One region of the Neobacillus sp. GCM10023253 genome, then DNA from elsewhere that is predicted to be linked to it. Evidence: riboswitches for the same ligand, from Rfam matches in the RefSeq annotation. Region 1 holds a riboswitch; each other region holds the start of a gene.
What was found. A riboswitch is a leader RNA that binds a small molecule or an ion and turns the genes downstream of it on or off. The one in region 1 is predicted to bind S-adenosylmethionine.

Region 1 (5,613 bases):
AGGACTAATTGAGCATGTGCTCCCGAAATGGACAATGACATTTGTTCTTGAAGAGATTATACCAGAATTAAAAGCGAGTGGAGTAACGGAAGAACAAATTAACCTGATGATGGTCGAAAACGCTCGCCGCTGGTTTGAGGGGAAATAGAAAAAAATCCACCTTCCATCGTTACAAATGGAAGGTGGATTTTTCAGGAGGGTTTAAATTGAACCACTTACTCGGTTTCTCTTTACTAGAATCCAATACAATAACACTGCCCCACAACCGGCACATACAATCACTACGCCCATCGGAATAGCCGTCTGCCCGCCGCCTATACCAACTAGGGGAGCGACAAATCCACCAAAGGTAAATGAAGTAACACCCAGTAAGGCAGAAGCACTACCCGCATTTTTTCCTTGTGTTTGCATGGCTAGGGAGAATCCTGCTGTATTTACCATTCCTACACTGGATACAACGAAAAATAATGGAATCAAAACGAAGACTAGCTTTGCTTGTAAAAATAAAAGCAGCAATAAAATGATCCCGCCTGTTGCGGACATTCCTAATCCAACTTTGAACAGTTTAGCTTCAGGGATTCTCCCTGCCAACCTGCCTGTCGTTTGACTCATGATCATGATCCCGATAGCGTTGATCGCAAAGATCAGACTGAACATTTGCGGGGATGCACCATAAATATCCTGTACGACAAAGGGAGAACCTGAAATGTACGCGAACATGCCAGCAAAGACTAAGCCCTGCGCTAAAGCATAGCCCATAAAGCTTCGATCCACGATTAGTTTTAAAAAAGGGCTAAATGTATTCTTCATGCCTCCAGCGGAACGCTTTTCTTTAGGCAGCGTTTCCGGCAATCCAAAAAGAATGATAAAAAACATAACGATTCCAATGATACTTAAAACAATAAAGACACCTTGCCAGGGAAACGCCTTAAGCAGCTGAGCACCAATAATCGGAGCAAGGATAGGGGCCAGCCCGTTCACCAATGCAAGGAGTGCAAAAAACTTGGTTAATTCAGTTCCTGAATATAAATCTCTGACAATCGCCCTCGAAATCACAATTCCAGCTGATCCAGCAAACCCCTGGATAAGCCGCAAGATAATTAACCCCCAAATGGAAGGGCTAAATACGCATAAAAGGGACACGATAAAGTAAATCATTAAGCCAACCAAAAGTGGTTTTCGGCGGCCAGTTACATCACTGATAGGCCCAGTTAGCAATTGTCCGGATGCTAAACCGAGCACGAAAAGCGACAAGCTAAGTTGAACCGAAGATGCGTTTGTATGGAAATCTTTTGCGATATTTGGCAGGGCCGGTAAATACATATCAATGGATAAAGGGCCAAATGCTGCAAGTGAACCGAGAACAATCGCCATCCATACTCGTTTAGAACGAGAAAGCACTGCTTGATGATCCTCTGCCTTTTGTATGAAATCCCCCATATTGTAAGTCCTTCCTCCAGTTATGTAAATCCAATCTAGTTACCTAAGATTTTATCATTCTATGTTAACAGATTATTCAATATTTAGGAATTCTTAAAAGTAGAAACATACAACCAATTTCAGAAACGATTAAATTGAAAAAGGCCGCCTTCCATCATAGAAATGGAAGGCGGCCTCTCCTAGTCGGTTTAAATGGTTCCCCAAACATCCTTAGCAATAGCCACTACATGTTTAATCTTATTCCACTGCTCTTCTTCCGTTAAAATATTTCCTTCTTCTGTGCTGGCAAAGCCGCATTGAGGGCTTACTGCCAGGTTTTCTAAAGGAATAAATTGACTTGCTTCTTTAATTCTTGCCTTAATGGATTCTGGATCCTCGAGTTCTGGGAATTTAGAAGTGAATAGTCCTAGTACAACGGTTAGGTTAGGACGCTTGAAGCCTTTTAAAGGTTCGAAGTCACCAGAACGCTGATCATCATACTCTAGGAATAGCCCGTCCACATTTAGCTCAGCGAAAATGGCATCGGAAATTTGATCGTACCCGCCGCTTGTGATGTAGGTGGATCTGAAGTTGCCGCGGCAAATATGCATGGTAATTGTTAAATCTTCCGGCTTATCGGCAATGGTTTCATTGATTGCACTTACTCTTGTTTTGATGATTTCATGTACATCCAAGCCAACTTTTTCAACCACTGCATTGATTCGCTCTTCAGAAACAAAATCAATCCAAGATGTGTCGTCTAATTGCAAGTAACGGCAGCCAGCATCATAGAAAGCCTGGATGGCTTTTTGATAGGCCGCTACGGTATCTTTATAAAGTTGTTCGCTGTTGCCATTGTAATACTCATCGCCTTGAATTCTCGTAAATAACATATTCGGGCTTGGAATGGAGAACTTCGCCACTTGGCTGCCATCTCCATATTTTTCAACTGCCTGCTTTAAAAACTTGAAATGCTTCAGCATATAATGATCATTAAAGTCAACTTTGCCCACTACTTTAATGGCGTTGTTTCTTGTTTGGGCGCCTTTGAAGTTGCTGATATATTCATTTTCGAAAAATGCTACACCTTCCAAACCAGCCAGGAAATCCAAATGCCACCATGAACGTCTAAACTCACCATCTGTAACGGATTTTAAGCCTGCTTCAATTTGGTTTTGAACTAATTTCTCAATTTCTTGATCCTCAACCGCCTTCAGGGCATCTGCATCAATTTCCCCATTGGCAAAAGCCTTTCTGGCTTCTTTAACCGGTTCTGTTCGAAGAAAGCTGCCGACATGGTCAGCCTTGAATGGAGTTTTTACTAGTGTTGCTGTCATTAATTATTCCTTCTTTCTCGGTGTAATAAAAAACCCTCTTCTCAAAAATAAGAAGAGGGGGGTAATAGCCATTGCTAATCTCTTCTTATCTTTAAGCACTCGCTTCTGGAATTGGCACAGTACGAACGTGTCTGCTGCCGAGGCTTCAAAGGGCCAGTCCCTCCACCTCTCTTGATAAGAATATTCGAAAATATTTAATTAAAAGTAAAGATACACTTGTTCTGATTTTCTGTCAACAAAAATCTACAACATTATTGTTGTGGTTAAATGGAAAGGCTATCCAAAATAGGCTCAATGGGACAAATACCTAAACGTATATTATTTATGGTAACGCTATTAAAAAATGAACTCCAGCAAGAAATTAAGATTCAGGTGATGATCTGAGGTGAAAAAATGGAATTTAACAGACGAGAGGGTCATTTTGATGGGTCTTTGCAGCCATTTTGTGCACAGACAACAGATATGGCCCCCCTATTTGAAGCAGAAGCTTATGATCATGCAGAAAAGAAAATAAAAAAGCTTCGTCTAGAAAGCTATCGTGGAAGCTGGGTTATTTTATTTTTTTATGCAAGTGATTTTACCTTTGTTTGACCGACAGAATTGGCAGCGGTCGCTGCTATTAAGGATCAACTAAAGACACTTAATACAAATGTCCTTGCTATCAGCACGGACAGTGTATATGCCCATAAAGTTTTCGCTGAGGTATCTCCTAATGCCTCTCAGGTATCATTTCCACTTCTAAGTGACCGAACACACCAAATCAGTAAAGCATACAGAGTCCTAAATGAAAAAGTTGGGGCAGCCTTAAGAGCAACCGTCATTATCGACCCAGATGGAATAATTGTGTCCAAATTGGTATACCCATTAGAAGTTGGCCGAAATGTTTACGAAATACTAAGGATCATACAAGGGGTACAATACGGAAGAAGCACCGGAGAAGGAGTCCCAGCTAACTGGGTTCCCGGTAACCCAGGAATCATTAGAGACCCAAAGTATATCGGAAGAATTTGAGGCATGGGGACGGTTCTCATGCCTCATTTAGGCTTTTAAGATCGTCTACACACATCATTGATTCATTAATTATGTCGTAATTTGTCGAAAAGTTAATAAAAATGTACGCGTTTTCACCTGATATGATAGTTTCTATACAAATATTCTAAATATTCATCCCTTTGTGACTACCCAGGAAAAATGGATAGATTGGTCTGTCAGGAGGTATAAAATGTGCCAGGAACACAGAAACAAAAATGTAGAAGTAAATTTTGAAATACCAGAAAACATAATCCAAAGTTTTAGAGATGCTGTTGAAAAAAATGGAAAGTCAATGAATGATGTGCTTAGGTTATATATGCAAAAATACATTTGGAAACAAAGTGAATTACAAAAAAATAGACAAATGCGACGTCAAAGTATTGGAGCCAAGTGATAAAATGATAGTAGTATAATATAGAAATACTTTAACCAATTTTATCAAATATTTTCAAAACGGTTGACATGTAAGTTTGACACCTTTAAAAGATTCATGGTATATATATTCAAATTATGACGAATGAGCATAACCACAGGGGGAATTTAAAATTATGGAACATCGCAGCAAAATTTTAGATTGTACGATCCGTGATGGGGGATTAGTTAACAATTGGGATTTCAGTGTCGAATTTGTCCAGGACTTGTATAATGGACTAAGTGCGGCTGGCGTTGAGTATATGGAGATTGGCTACAAAAACTCCGCAAAGCTTCTGAACGCAACTGAACCTAATCCATGGAGATTTCTAGATGATCATTTTCTGAAAGAAATCATTCCTGAGAAAAAATTTACGAAGCTATCTGCATTAGTAGATATTGGCCGAGTCGATCCCAACGATATCCTGCCTCGCGAGCAAAGTGTGTTGGATATGATCCGGGTAGCCTGCTATATCCGTGAAGTGGACAAGGGGCTGGAGCTTGTCCAAATGTTCCATGATTTAGGATATGAGACATCTCTCAATATTATGGCTTTATCCAGTGTGCCTGAACAGAAGCTTATTGAAGCAATGGAAATGGTCAAAGAAAGTCCAGTCGATGTTGTGTATATCGTGGATTCTTTTGGAAGCTTAGATCCGGCTGATATTGCACATCAAGTGAAAAAGTTTCAAGCGATGCTTCCTAACAAGCAGCTTGGTATTCATACGCATAACAATTTGCAGTTAGCATTTGCTAATACCTTGACAGCACATCAAAATGGAGTTACCTTCCTGGATTCATCTGTTTACGGCATGGGACGGGCGGCAGGGAACTGCAATACAGAGCTTCTTGTCAGCTACATAAAAAAACCAAGCTATGAACTTAAACCGTTACTTGGTGTAATCGAAAAGCATATGTTAGAAATGAGAGAAAAGTGGGAATGGGGCTATATCATTCCTTATATGATCTCTGGTGTCCTTAATGAGCATCCACGGGTGGCAATGGCTTATCGAAATAGTGACGAGCGTGACCAATTCGTTGACTTCTATGACAAGGTAACAACACCTGAAGCAACTTTAGCTACAACTTCTAGGTAGTTTATTACATGTACAGCCGCCTGCGGGCGGTTCTTTTTTTGGGGATGAAAGCAACTGGGCAGAATAGTAGCGAAAACACATCGGATTTGTAATCATAGAAAGAAGATTTAAGACTTATGGAGAGTGAAACCAATAATGGATAAAAAACAGATTGAGTATAAAATTCTAGAGTTGAAAGACGAATACTTACAGCTGCAACATAATCTTGAAAAATTAGAGTATGTAAAAGGAAACATAGCCCCGTTGGAAAAACGACTATCTGAAATTGAAGAGGAATTGAATTCTCTTAATCAATTATTACGAAAAATAGCAGGGCA
Region 2 (5,613 bases), on a different contig from region 1:
ACATGCACATCATCGCGGGGACCCATGTCCTTGAAAAGGATGGCAAGCTTTACAATACTGCTCATTTATTTTACCCAGACGGCCGCGTCGGCGAGCAGGCTAAACTGCATATCACACCAACCGAGGTTAACGAATGGAATATGGCAGCAGGGGACTCGTTTCAAATTTTTGAAACAGAAAAAGGAAAAATTGCTCTGTTAACCTGCTATGATATTGAATTCCCGGAAATCGTCCGGATGGCGAAGGCGAAGGGCGCCGATGTTATTTTCTGTCCATCCTGCACGGACGATCGTCACGGCTTCCACCGCGTCCGTTACACGAGCCATGCCCGAGCGATTGAAAATCAGGTATATGTAGTATTAACCGGAACGGTTGGCGCGCTGCCGACGGTTGATTTCATGCGGGCAAACTTTGGCCAGGCCGTCATTATCACTCCAAACGACATTCCGTTCCCGCCAAAAGGGCTTTTAGTAGAAGGGGAAATCAACAACGACATGGTCGTAACAGCCGATCTTGACCTGGAACTGCTATACGAAGTTCGCGAGCGTGGTTCTGTGACCACCTGGCGCGACCGCCGCACTGATTTATATACAGATTGGAATTAAAACGAGGGAGGCCTTTTCATGTATCGCAGTGAATTTTACGTTTATGATCAGGACCGGCCGCTGCCGGTTTGTATACGTAATTACACAATGGAGGACTTTGATCAGCTTATCGAAATCCAGTCCGAATGCTTCCCGCCTCCTTTTCCATCCGAGCTTTGGTGGAATGAAGAACAATTAACGAATCATGTGACACTGTTTCCGGAAGGGGCATTATGCGTTGAAATCAATGGAGAATTGGCGGGCTCCCTGACCGGAGTTTGTGTCGAGTTGGACCCGTCTAGTCACAGCCATACATGGGAAGAAGTGACCGACCACGGCTATATCCGCAACCATAATCCGAACGGCAACACCCTCTACATTGTCGATATCAGCGTCCGTCCGAAGTACCGTAAGCTGGGACTCGGAAAATTAATGATGCATGCCATGTATCATGTGGTCATTGAAAAAGGGTATGACCGTCTTCTTGGCGGCGGGCGGATGCCGGGCTATCATAAAGTGGCTGAAAAAATGACGCCGGAAGAGTATCTCGACGCTGTCATAAAGGGCGAGCTGAAGGATCCTGTCATCAGCTTTCTCCTTCGCTGCGGACGTGTGCCAATCGGTGTCGCCAGAAACTATTTAGAGGATGAAGAATCCCTTAACAATGCGGCATTAATGGAATGGAAGAACCCGTTTAAATAATTTATAAGGGGAATCAGAACCAATGGAATTTAAACGCATTACCAATATCGAAGACCCCAATTTTAAAAAGCTTCACGATTTAATGGGACAGATTTTTCCACCGGAAGAGGTCCTAGATTATGAATTGTGGAAAGAACCGTTAGAAGACCCAAGTATCCGCGTGTTCGTTGCCGTCGATCAGGACCAGGTCGTCGGTGCGACTGAGTACCGCTATTATCCTGACTGGAATATTGCGATGACCGACTTCACGATCATCAGCAAACCAGGTCTCTCGCTTGGCCGATTTTTAGCTGAAAATCGTCTAAAAGACTTAAAACAGCTTGCTGCCCAAAACGGTACGGAGCTGTTCGGAATGTTTGCCGAAATCTATGACCCATACCGTGTAGAGCACCACGAATTTGGCGGTGTGAAGGTCATGTACCCGTACGTGCGCCGTGAGGTTCTGTCACATTTAGGCTATAAGCGTCTTGACCTTGCCTATGTTCACCCGTCTTGGGAAAACAATGGGGAAGCTGTGTCCGGGCTGGATCTATGCTTCATGCCGATTAAGGAAGAAATCGCCGAAATACCGGCATCACTTGTCAAAGACTTTCTAACTACCTATTATTCTGTGCTTTCCAATAAACCACAGGAATGGCTGGACATGGTTGAGAAATTAGCAGCAAAAGAAACGGTCGCCCTTTTGCCACTTTAATATTGACAACTCTTGAAAATTCAGATAATATACTTTTTATATATCTTTGGAAATTTAATGAAAAATCAAATAAATACTCTTATCCAGAGCGGCGGAGGGACTAGGCCCGATGAAGCCCGGCAACCTTCAAGGTATTCCTTGAAAAGGTGCTAATTCCTGCAGGTTATTTGTAGCCTGATAGATAAGAGGAGGAATAGAGCCCTCTTCTTATGAAGAGGGTTTTTATTTTTCAAAAAAATAAAGGGGTGGCAGACATGTCTGTAATTAATGTGGCAATTCTCGGGTTCGGTACGGTGGGTGAAGGGGTTTATCGGACCATTCAATCACATAGCAATGAGCTGGCGGCAGAATTAGGGAAGGAAGTAGAGGTTGCTGCCGTCCTTGTTAGAAATAAGCAAAAGCCGCGGGATATTAGCGGGAATGTTCTGCTGACAACGGATTTCGAAGAAATTCTGCAATTGCCGAAGCTTGATGTCGTGATTGAATGCATCGTGGATAAAGACCCGACTTTTACCTACTTGAAAAAAGCAATCCAACGGGGCTGCCACATCATTACAGCGAATAAGGAGATGTTTGCCCACCACGGGAATGAGCTTGTCGAGTTGGCAGAACAGCATCAGGTGTCGGTTGGTTTTGAGGCGACAGTGGCTGGAGGGATTCCGGTCATTCAAACGCTCGGTCAGCTTTTAAAAATTAATCGTGTCCAGCGGATCCTGGGAATCCTCAATGGAACGTCCAATTTCATCTTGACCGAAATGAGGGAAAAACGGCAGTCATTTGCCGAAAGCTTGCTGCGGGCGCAGGAAAATGGCTATGCCGAGGCGGATCCGACCAATGACGTGGAAGGCTATGATGCTTTTTATAAAACAATGATCTTAAGCAGGCTGGCATTTGGAGAAGAGCCTGACTGGCGTGATGTTGAACGGGTTGGGATTACGTCTATTACGAGTGAATTGATTGAAGCAGCGCAAAACTTAGGGTTACGGTTTAAACATATTGCGAGCATCTGGAAGTCGGGCACCCGCATCCAGGCATCGGTGAAGCCGGTTCTGGTCGGCTCTGAGCACCCTTTTTACCATGTTGAGGGAGTGGAGAATGCGGTAAATGTAAAATCTGATATCGTTGGTGAAATCACCCTTCAAGGACCGGGCGCAGGCATGTACCCAACGGCTAGTGCCATAATCGAGGATTTGGTCCACGTATGTCAAAGCCACGTGCCGAAGTCTAATTATTTGAAAACCTCAGGGGAGGACATTGAGTTGAAAAATGAACACCAGAGGGAGTACTGGCTGGTCCAGGGTCTGGTCCAAAAATATGGCAGTCCCGCGATTACCCTGGTGGATGAAATCTCTGAGGGAATCTTTGTCCTAAAGGGTTCCAAAAAGGATATCGAGCAGCTTGCGCAAAGGCAACCATCGGTTCAATATTTTTCGATTCTGGGTAATGAAGAATTCCTCGTGAGGGGTATTGAGGAAGCGAAGGCATTATAGGGTTGGATTGAGGGGCATCTTTTATGTGATGCTCCTTTTGTTTTGAATGGACATTCATTTATCCAGTGTTTTTTCCACATCTAAAGTCCTGTATTTATAGGTAGTCCACAATGTTATGCACATTATCCACAATTTTGAAAGCGGTTATCCACCGTTAGTTATTAACAGAAAAGCTGATTGTAAAAATCAGGTTTTATAAGGGGGGAGCTGATGTTGTCTACATTATAAACATTGTTCACAAAAGAGGAGGGGGAACTTGCTGTATTGCGTTCACAATCTCTTCATATATCTAACATTAATATGTTAAGAAACTGTGAAAGCCGTTGTTTTTTCAATAGCAGGAGAGTATATTAAAAGTGTAAAGAAGATAGTGAAGCAATTCACAAAGACTTCCTTACAAGACACAGCTAGCTGATCAATCCCTTTCATAAGGGAATAACTTAAAGTTAAATTTGTGAAACATTTCACAAAAAACTATGGAGATGATTATGATGAGATGGTACAAAACTCCTTACGCAGCGGTTGTTTGGACAGTATTACGTGTTTGGCTTGGATTACAATGGATAGAAGCAGGTTATAATAAGTTAACTGGTGGTTTCGATGCTACAGGGTTCCTAAAAGGAGCAATGGCGGCAGCAACTGGCGAACACCCTGCGGTTCAAGCATGGTATGCAGATTTCTTACAGCAATTCGCTATGCCTAACGTGGGAATTTTTAATACATTAATACCTTGGGGAGAAATGTTAGTCGGTCTTGGTTTAATCGTTGGTTTAGCCACAATCCCAGCCTTGATTGCCGGTGCATTTATGAACTTGAACTTTATGCTGGCAGGCACGACAAGCACGAACCCAATTCTTTATACAGCCGCGATGATTCTGTTATTCGCAGGTGCAGGAGCTTACTACTTCGGTCTTGACCGATATGCAGTTCCTTTTATCAAAGGCTATTTCAAAAAAGCTCATGTAAATGAGGTAAAAACGCAATAAGGCAGCACCAATTAATAATCGTTAACTCCCCCTTTAAATACATTAAAGAAGCAGGAATCCTGCTTCTTCTTTTTTTAGCTAAAAGTATAAATTCAACTACGCCTCATGAACCGTCCTCTCGGACTCGCCAATCGGCTAGTTTTCATTTATTATTTGCGATTTCTGACGCGCTGATTTGCCGCATTTGCGCGCGCCATTGCTTCTAAGTCAGCTCCATCAGCCATTTCCTTGGAGAATTCTACATCTTGTCCATCTGATTTCATATTTTTCGGTACTTGAGGAAGTGAGGCTTTGTTTTTGTCACGACTCTTATGTCCATGTGAACGGCCCATTAAAAAAACCCCTTTCATTTTATCGCTAGTGGAGCAAAAGGCCTGCTCCCTTTACTAGCATTTGCAAATGGCAAGGGGTCCATTAATGGAAAAATTATATAAAGTTTTTAGTTGTTATCTTTTACGTTTCGTGTAGCCGCCGGCCCGGTCCGCCATTTTAAACTCATGGCCGTACGCGACCTCCTGCATACTTGTTAAATTAGTTCTTTCCCGATCTTTATTGCGCTTCTTATTTTCTGACATCATGCTCATTCCTTTCAACTATTTGAATTAGGTAAAAATGGTACATAATGTACACTTCACCATTTTTGCCTTATCGATGAGGAAAGATACTGTCTTTAGGAAAATATATTTTTCAGCGCAGGTTTTAAATCTGGATATTGGAAGGTGTAGCCGGATTCCAAGAGTTTGGCTGGCAGCACTTTTTGACCATCGATCACCAGTGTGCTCATTTCCCCTAATAGAGTTTTTAAGGCAAAGCTAGGCACTGGAAGCCAGTTCGGCCGCTTGAGAACTTCGCTTAGCACTTTGCCGAATTCATTCATGGTGACAGGATTTGGGGCTGTAAAGTTAACCGGACCTTGAATTTTTTCATTTTCGATGATAAAGAGTATAGCCTTAACAACATCGTCAATATGAATCCAGGACATCCACTGCTTTCCTATGCCGATAGGCCCGCCAATAAACGATTTATAAGGGAGTGCGATTTTTGGCAGGGCACCTTCTGCTTTATCAAGGACGATGCCAAATCTGCAAAAAACAGTCCGAATCCCGATTTCTGTGGCCTTTGCGGCTTCGTTTTCCCATTCCATGACTGTACATGAC
Region 3 (5,613 bases), on a different contig from region 1:
TTTTTGTCATTCCTTGGCTTGATTCGTTAAAATAGAATTATCATTCAAAAAGGAGCGAGCATGATGATTTACCCTTTTAAAGATAAATACCCTGTTATTTCCGACACTGCCTATATTGCAGATTATGTAACCATTACAGGAGATGTTGAAATCGGCGATGAATCCAGCGTCTGGTTTAATTCCGTTATTAGAGGCGATGTAGCGCCGACAAGAATCGGTAACAAAGTAAACATCCAGGACAATTCCGTCCTGCATCAAAGCCCAAATAACCCACTTATTTTAGAGGATGAAGTGACCGTTGGCCATCAAGTCATATTACATAGCTGCATCATCCGAAAAGGAGCACTTATTGGAATGGGATCGATTATTTTGGACCAGGCGGAAATTGGCGAAGGTGCCTTTATTGGTGCTGGCAGTCTTGTTCCGCAAGGCAAAAAAATCCCTCCTAATACATTAGCATTTGGAAGACCAGCTAAAGTTATTAGAGAAATCACTCCTGAAGATATTAAGGAAATGGAAAGAATCACAAGAGAATATGCAGAAAAAGGGCAATTTTATAAATCCCTGTAAATGATAACTCGCCGATTGGCAAGTCCGATAGGACGAAGACAGAGGCGTAGTTGAATTTATGCGTTAGGAAAGTATAAATTTGAAAAAATTTATACTTTCCTATTAGCCAAAAAGGCACCCAATCTTAACGATGGGTGCCTTTACTTTTCCATTTATCTGCTCGCTAATACTATATCTTTTTTATACTCGCTTTGAAAGGAGTATACTCCTTCAACATACACCTGATGCCAAACCATAAACATAAGAACAGTCCAAATCTTTCGACTGTTGTCAGCTTTATCCTGACAATGGTCATCAAGAAGCTTTAACAGGTACGTCTTATTGATTAAATGGTCTGTCTGGCTTTCACGAATGATATTTTTTGCCCAATCATTCATCTCAGCCTTTAGCCAGTGGCGGATAGGAACAGGGAAGCCAAGCTTCTTCCGGTTTAGAACATGATCAGGAACGACCCCTTCGGCGGCCTTCCGCAAAACGTACTTAGTAGTGCCGTTAGCTGTTTTCAAGCTAGTTGGGATTTTCGAGGCTACTTCAAATACTGCCTTATCTAAGAACGGCACGCGCAGTTCCAATGAATGAGCCATCGTCATTTTATCAGCCTTTAGTAAAATATCGCCGCGCATCCAAGTATGGATATCGATATATTGCATCCTGTCAACCGGATCATAACCTCTTGATTCCTCATAAAGAGGCTTGGTGATATCGGTATAGTTCAAGCCTTCACGATAGACACTCAAAAGCTCACGTTTTTCCGCTTCGTCGAACATCTTGGCATTACCAATGTAGCGCTGCTCCATCGGTGTCACCCCGCGTTCAATAAAGCTCTTTCCTTTCATCCCTTCCGGAAGCATATCGGCAATTCCTTTTAGAAGTACCTTTCCGACTCTAGGAATTTTATTAAAAATCTCCAAATCGCCAGGCTCGCGGTAAATATTATAGCCGCCAAACAATTCATCAGCGCCTTCGCCTGAAAGAACAACCGTAACATGCTTTCTCGCTTCACGGGCGACAAAATATAATGGAACACAGGCTGGGTCGGCAAGCGGGTCATCCATATGCCAAATAATTTTCGGAACTTCTTTCATATATTCCTCAGGCGTAATGATATAACTGATGTTTTCTACGCCAAGCTTTTCAGCTGTTTCCTTGGCGACATCAATTTCACTGAAGCCATTGTGCTCAAATCCGACGGAAAACGTTTTAATAGCCGGATGGAATTGCTTTGCAATCGAGGCAATGATGGAAGAGTCAATCCCACCTGATAAGAAGGAACCAACCGGAACATCACTGCGCATATGCTTTTCAACCGAATCAAACAGAATATCACGGATTTCCTTTACGAAATCATCTTCCGATTTTAGTACTGGGTGAAAATGTGCCTTCCAGTAGCGGTTCATTTCCATCTTCGAGCCGATTTTTTTTGTAAAATAATGGCCTGGTTCAAGCTTTTTAATTCCTTCAGATAGGGTATCAGGTTCTGGAACAAACTGATAGGTTAAATAATGCTGCAAGGAATCATAATCCAGCACATCATTTTTAAGAGCCAGCAAAATGCTCTTTTTCTCAGAAGCAAAGAAGGTTCTGTCACCATCCTCCATATAAAAGAATGGTTTAATTCCAAACGGATCTCGTGCCCCATAAAGTGTTTGTTCCTGCTTATCCCAGATAACAAAAGCAAACATCCCGCGCAAGCGTTCAACTGCTTTTTCTTTTAGATGGCTGTAGAGGGCAATGATAACCTCTGTATCAGAGCTTGTGGAAAAAGTTAGTCCTTCTTTGAGCAACTCTTCACGAAGCTCGACATAGTTATAAATTTCACCGTTAAAAATAATCCAGTATCTTTCGTTTTCATACGTTAGCGGCTGGTGCCCGGATTCAATATCAATGATACTTAACCGGCGGAAACCAAATTGAATATGATCATCATAATAATAACCATCATCATCTGGTCCACGATGGGTTATAATATCGTTCATATTTTTAAAAAGCTGCTTTTCTTCGTCACGATAATTTTGCGTTTTGTCATGTACACAACCGATAAAACCGCACATTATGTACCTCACCTACTCTATTTCAAAATATCCTTTTGTAAAAACATACTCTCTAATACTACCACTTTTTTTTCAAAAATGGCACTGTGAACAAAAGGAAAATCATGTATCCTCATTTTTTACTTCAATAGTCCTACTTAAACATTTTATTCCAATTTTTAAAACACTGAACAAGAAAATAGACGTTTAATGAAAAATGGGAGTTACACCTTAATGCAACTCCCACTCCATATTATTTTCCTTCCGCCTGCTCACGTAATGCATCTGCCTTATCAGTGCGTTCCCAAGGAAGATCAACATCCGTACGGCCAAAATGTCCGTAAGCTGCTGTTTGCTTATAGATGGGGCGGCGTAAATCCAGCATTTTAATGATTCCTGCAGGGCGCAGGTCGAAGTTTTTACTTACTAAGTCAACCAATACCGCTTCGCTGACTTTGCCTGTGCCAAAAGTATCGATGGAAATCGATACCGGTCTTGCTACACCAATCGCATAGGCAAGCTGGACTTCACATTTTTCAGCTAAATCTGCTGCGACAATATTTTTTGCAACATAACGTGCAGCATAAGCGGCTGAACGGTCAACCTTTGTCGGGTCCTTACCGGAAAAAGCGCCGCCGCCGTGACGGGCATAGCCTCCGTAAGTATCCACGATAATTTTGCGGCCAGTCAGTCCTGCATCCCCCTGCGGTCCGCCGATTACAAAGCGGCCGGTTGGGTTTATAAAATATTTTGTATTTTCATCAATTAATTCTTTTGGTACAACCGGATTAATGACATGTTCCTTAACATTGCGCTGGATTTGCTCTAGTCCAATTTCCGGATGGTGCTGGGTGGAAATAACAATTGTATCAATCCGAACCGGTTTGTTGTTCTCATCGTATTCGACCGTTACTTGTGTTTTTCCGTCCGGACGAAGGTATGGAAGGATATCCTCTTTACGAACCTCTGTTAACCGGCGGGCAAGCTTATGGGCTAAAGATATTGGAAGAGGCATCAGCTCTTTCGTTTCGTTACAGGCGAAGCCGAACATTAAGCCTTGGTCACCTGCACCAATTGCTTCAATTTCTTTATCAGACATTTGACCTTCACGAGCTTCAAGTGCTTGATTGACACCCATGGCAATGTCAGGAGACTGTTCATCAATAGAGGTTAACACCGCACATGTTTCCGAATCAAAGCCATATTTCGCACGAACGTAGCCAATTTCTTTGATCGTCTCACGAACAATTTTTGGGATATCTACATATGTAGAGGTAGTGATTTCGCCGGCAACTAGAACTAAGCCGGTCGTTACTGATGTTTCAGCAGCTACGCGGGCATTTGCATCCTTTGCTAGAATAGCGTCTAAAATAGAATCAGAAATCTGGTCGCAAATCTTATCAGGATGACCTTCAGTTACTGATTCAGAAGTGAACAAATGGCGTTTTAGTGACATCTGAATTCCTCCTATAATAATGAAATAATGAGGCTGCTTTTTTCAAAGGTTAACACCCTTTCCAAATAACCTCCATTTTGATACGGAACTCATCCCTAATAGTATGAAATAAACATCAGGTTTTTATGAAATACTACCGAAAAAACCCAACCGAAATTCTTTAGAAGATTAGTAAAGCGATTCAAACAGCACGTGTGTTTGCCAAATAGACAAAAAAACCTTTCCATGAGGAAAGGTTGAATGCAAACATTTTGCGTGCCTTTCACTCTTATCGTTCAAGGACAAGCCTTGCATCAGGTTGAGCACCTTTGCCCGAAAAACGACTAAAAATAGACATTTTCCTAGTTGCAGGTTGCTGGGTTTCATAGGGCCTGTCCCTCCACCAGCTCGGGATAAGAGAGTATCCGTTCAAGGTTAAATCATACCCCAGATTCTTAAAGTATGTCAATGTATTTTTTAGCAACATTAACCAAAATATACAATGGAGTATGATACAAAATATGCTTAAACTGTTTTTTTCATGACTTTTTAATCACCTTTAGAATAATGTATAAAATACAGCATAATTTCGTCAATTAGTATAGACTATTATTTTAATTGTGTTATACTATTCAATATTAATATATCAAATTAAAAAAACCATAAAAAGGAAGGTTCATTAAATGAATTCTGTTCATATCCCAAATGAATTAAAGGAATTACTTAATGAAAGTAATGTCCAAGTCCAATTATCTGTGCCGCAGCTAGTTGAAAAAATCCTCAGCAGAAAAGAAGGGACACTCACTTCCACCGGAGCGGTTCGTGTTTCAACAGGAAAATATACTGGGCGGTCTCCCGAAGACAAATTCACTGTTTTGGAGGAGTCAACCAAAGATAAAATTGCCTGGGGTTCTTTAAATCAGCCAATCTCACAAGAAACTTTTGATCATCTTTATAATAAGGTATTAGAATACTTAAAACAGCAAGAAGAAGTTTATGTATTTAAAGGCTTTGCTGGTGCTGATAAGAAATCACAACTGCCGATTCAAGTCATAAATGAATTTGCTTGGCATAATCTTTTTGCCCACCAGTTGTTCATTCGGCCTTCGGAAGATGAACTTCTGACTCATGAAGCTGAATTTACAGTAATTTCTGCCCCTAATTTCAAAGCAGACCCGGCAGTCGACGGTACGAATTCTGAAACCTTCATTATTATATCATTTGAACGCCGCGTAGTTCTAATTGGAGGAACTGAATATGCGGGGGAAATGAAAAAATCAATTTTCTCTGTCATGAACTATTTACTGCCTGAAAACAATATTTTCTCTATGCACTGTTCAGCGAATGTCGGCATTGAAGGGGATGTAGCATTATTCTTCGGTTTATCCGGAACTGGAAAAACAACTCTTTCCGCTGACCCTAATCGCCGTCTAATCGGCGATGATGAGCACGGCTGGTCATCAAATGGCGTCTTTAATATTGAAGGCGGCTGCTATGCAAAATGTATTAATCTATCCCGTGAAAAAGAACCGCAAATCTTTGATGCCATCCGTTTCGGGACCGTTCTTGAAAATGTTG

Region 2: it holds a riboswitch for S-adenosylmethionine, as region 1 does, so the genes downstream of both, ACFPA1_RS20360 (homoserine dehydrogenase) here and ACFPA1_RS07480 (5-methyltetrahydropteroyltriglutamate--homocysteine S-methyltransferase) in region 1, are expected to answer to the same signal.
Region 3: it holds a riboswitch for S-adenosylmethionine, as region 1 does, so the genes downstream of both, metK (methionine adenosyltransferase) here and ACFPA1_RS07480 (5-methyltetrahydropteroyltriglutamate--homocysteine S-methyltransferase) in region 1, are expected to answer to the same signal.

The regions. Positions count from the first base shown of each region.
Region 1 is NZ_JBHSHV010000006.1:2,106-7,718, reverse strand. Features, by position in the region: gene ACFPA1_RS07490 (phosphotriesterase-related protein) at 1-148, shown strand, start outside; gene ACFPA1_RS07485 (multidrug effflux MFS transporter) at 202-1,440, opposite strand; gene ACFPA1_RS07480 (5-methyltetrahydropteroyltriglutamate--homocysteine S-methyltransferase) at 1,629-2,756, opposite strand; SAM riboswitch class I at 2,839-2,937, opposite strand; gene ACFPA1_RS07475 (peroxiredoxin) at 3,150-3,767, shown strand; gene ACFPA1_RS07470 (hypothetical protein) at 3,979-4,182, shown strand; gene ACFPA1_RS07465 (aldolase catalytic domain-containing protein) at 4,337-5,296, shown strand; gene ACFPA1_RS07460 (SE1832 family protein) at 5,432-5,613, shown strand, end outside.
Region 2 is NZ_JBHSHV010000016.1:74,502-80,114, forward strand. Features, by position in the region: gene ACFPA1_RS20345 (carbon-nitrogen hydrolase family protein) at 1-605, shown strand, start outside; gene ACFPA1_RS20350 (GNAT family N-acetyltransferase) at 624-1,286, shown strand; gene ACFPA1_RS20355 (GNAT family N-acetyltransferase) at 1,309-1,980, shown strand; SAM riboswitch class I at 2,057-2,168, shown strand; gene ACFPA1_RS20360 (homoserine dehydrogenase) at 2,235-3,470, shown strand; gene ACFPA1_RS20365 (DoxX family protein) at 3,962-4,456, shown strand; gene ACFPA1_RS20370 (YfhD family protein) at 4,606-4,788, opposite strand; gene ACFPA1_RS20375 (YfhE family protein) at 4,903-5,031, opposite strand; gene ACFPA1_RS20380 (TIGR01777 family oxidoreductase) at 5,127-5,613, opposite strand, start outside.
Region 3 is NZ_JBHSHV010000012.1:682,429-688,041, forward strand. Features, by position in the region: gene ACFPA1_RS17530 (gamma carbonic anhydrase family protein) at 64-570, shown strand; gene asnB (asparagine synthase (glutamine-hydrolyzing)) at 723-2,621, opposite strand; gene metK (methionine adenosyltransferase) at 2,854-4,056, opposite strand; SAM riboswitch class I at 4,322-4,455, opposite strand; gene pckA (phosphoenolpyruvate carboxykinase (ATP)) at 4,719-5,613, shown strand, end outside.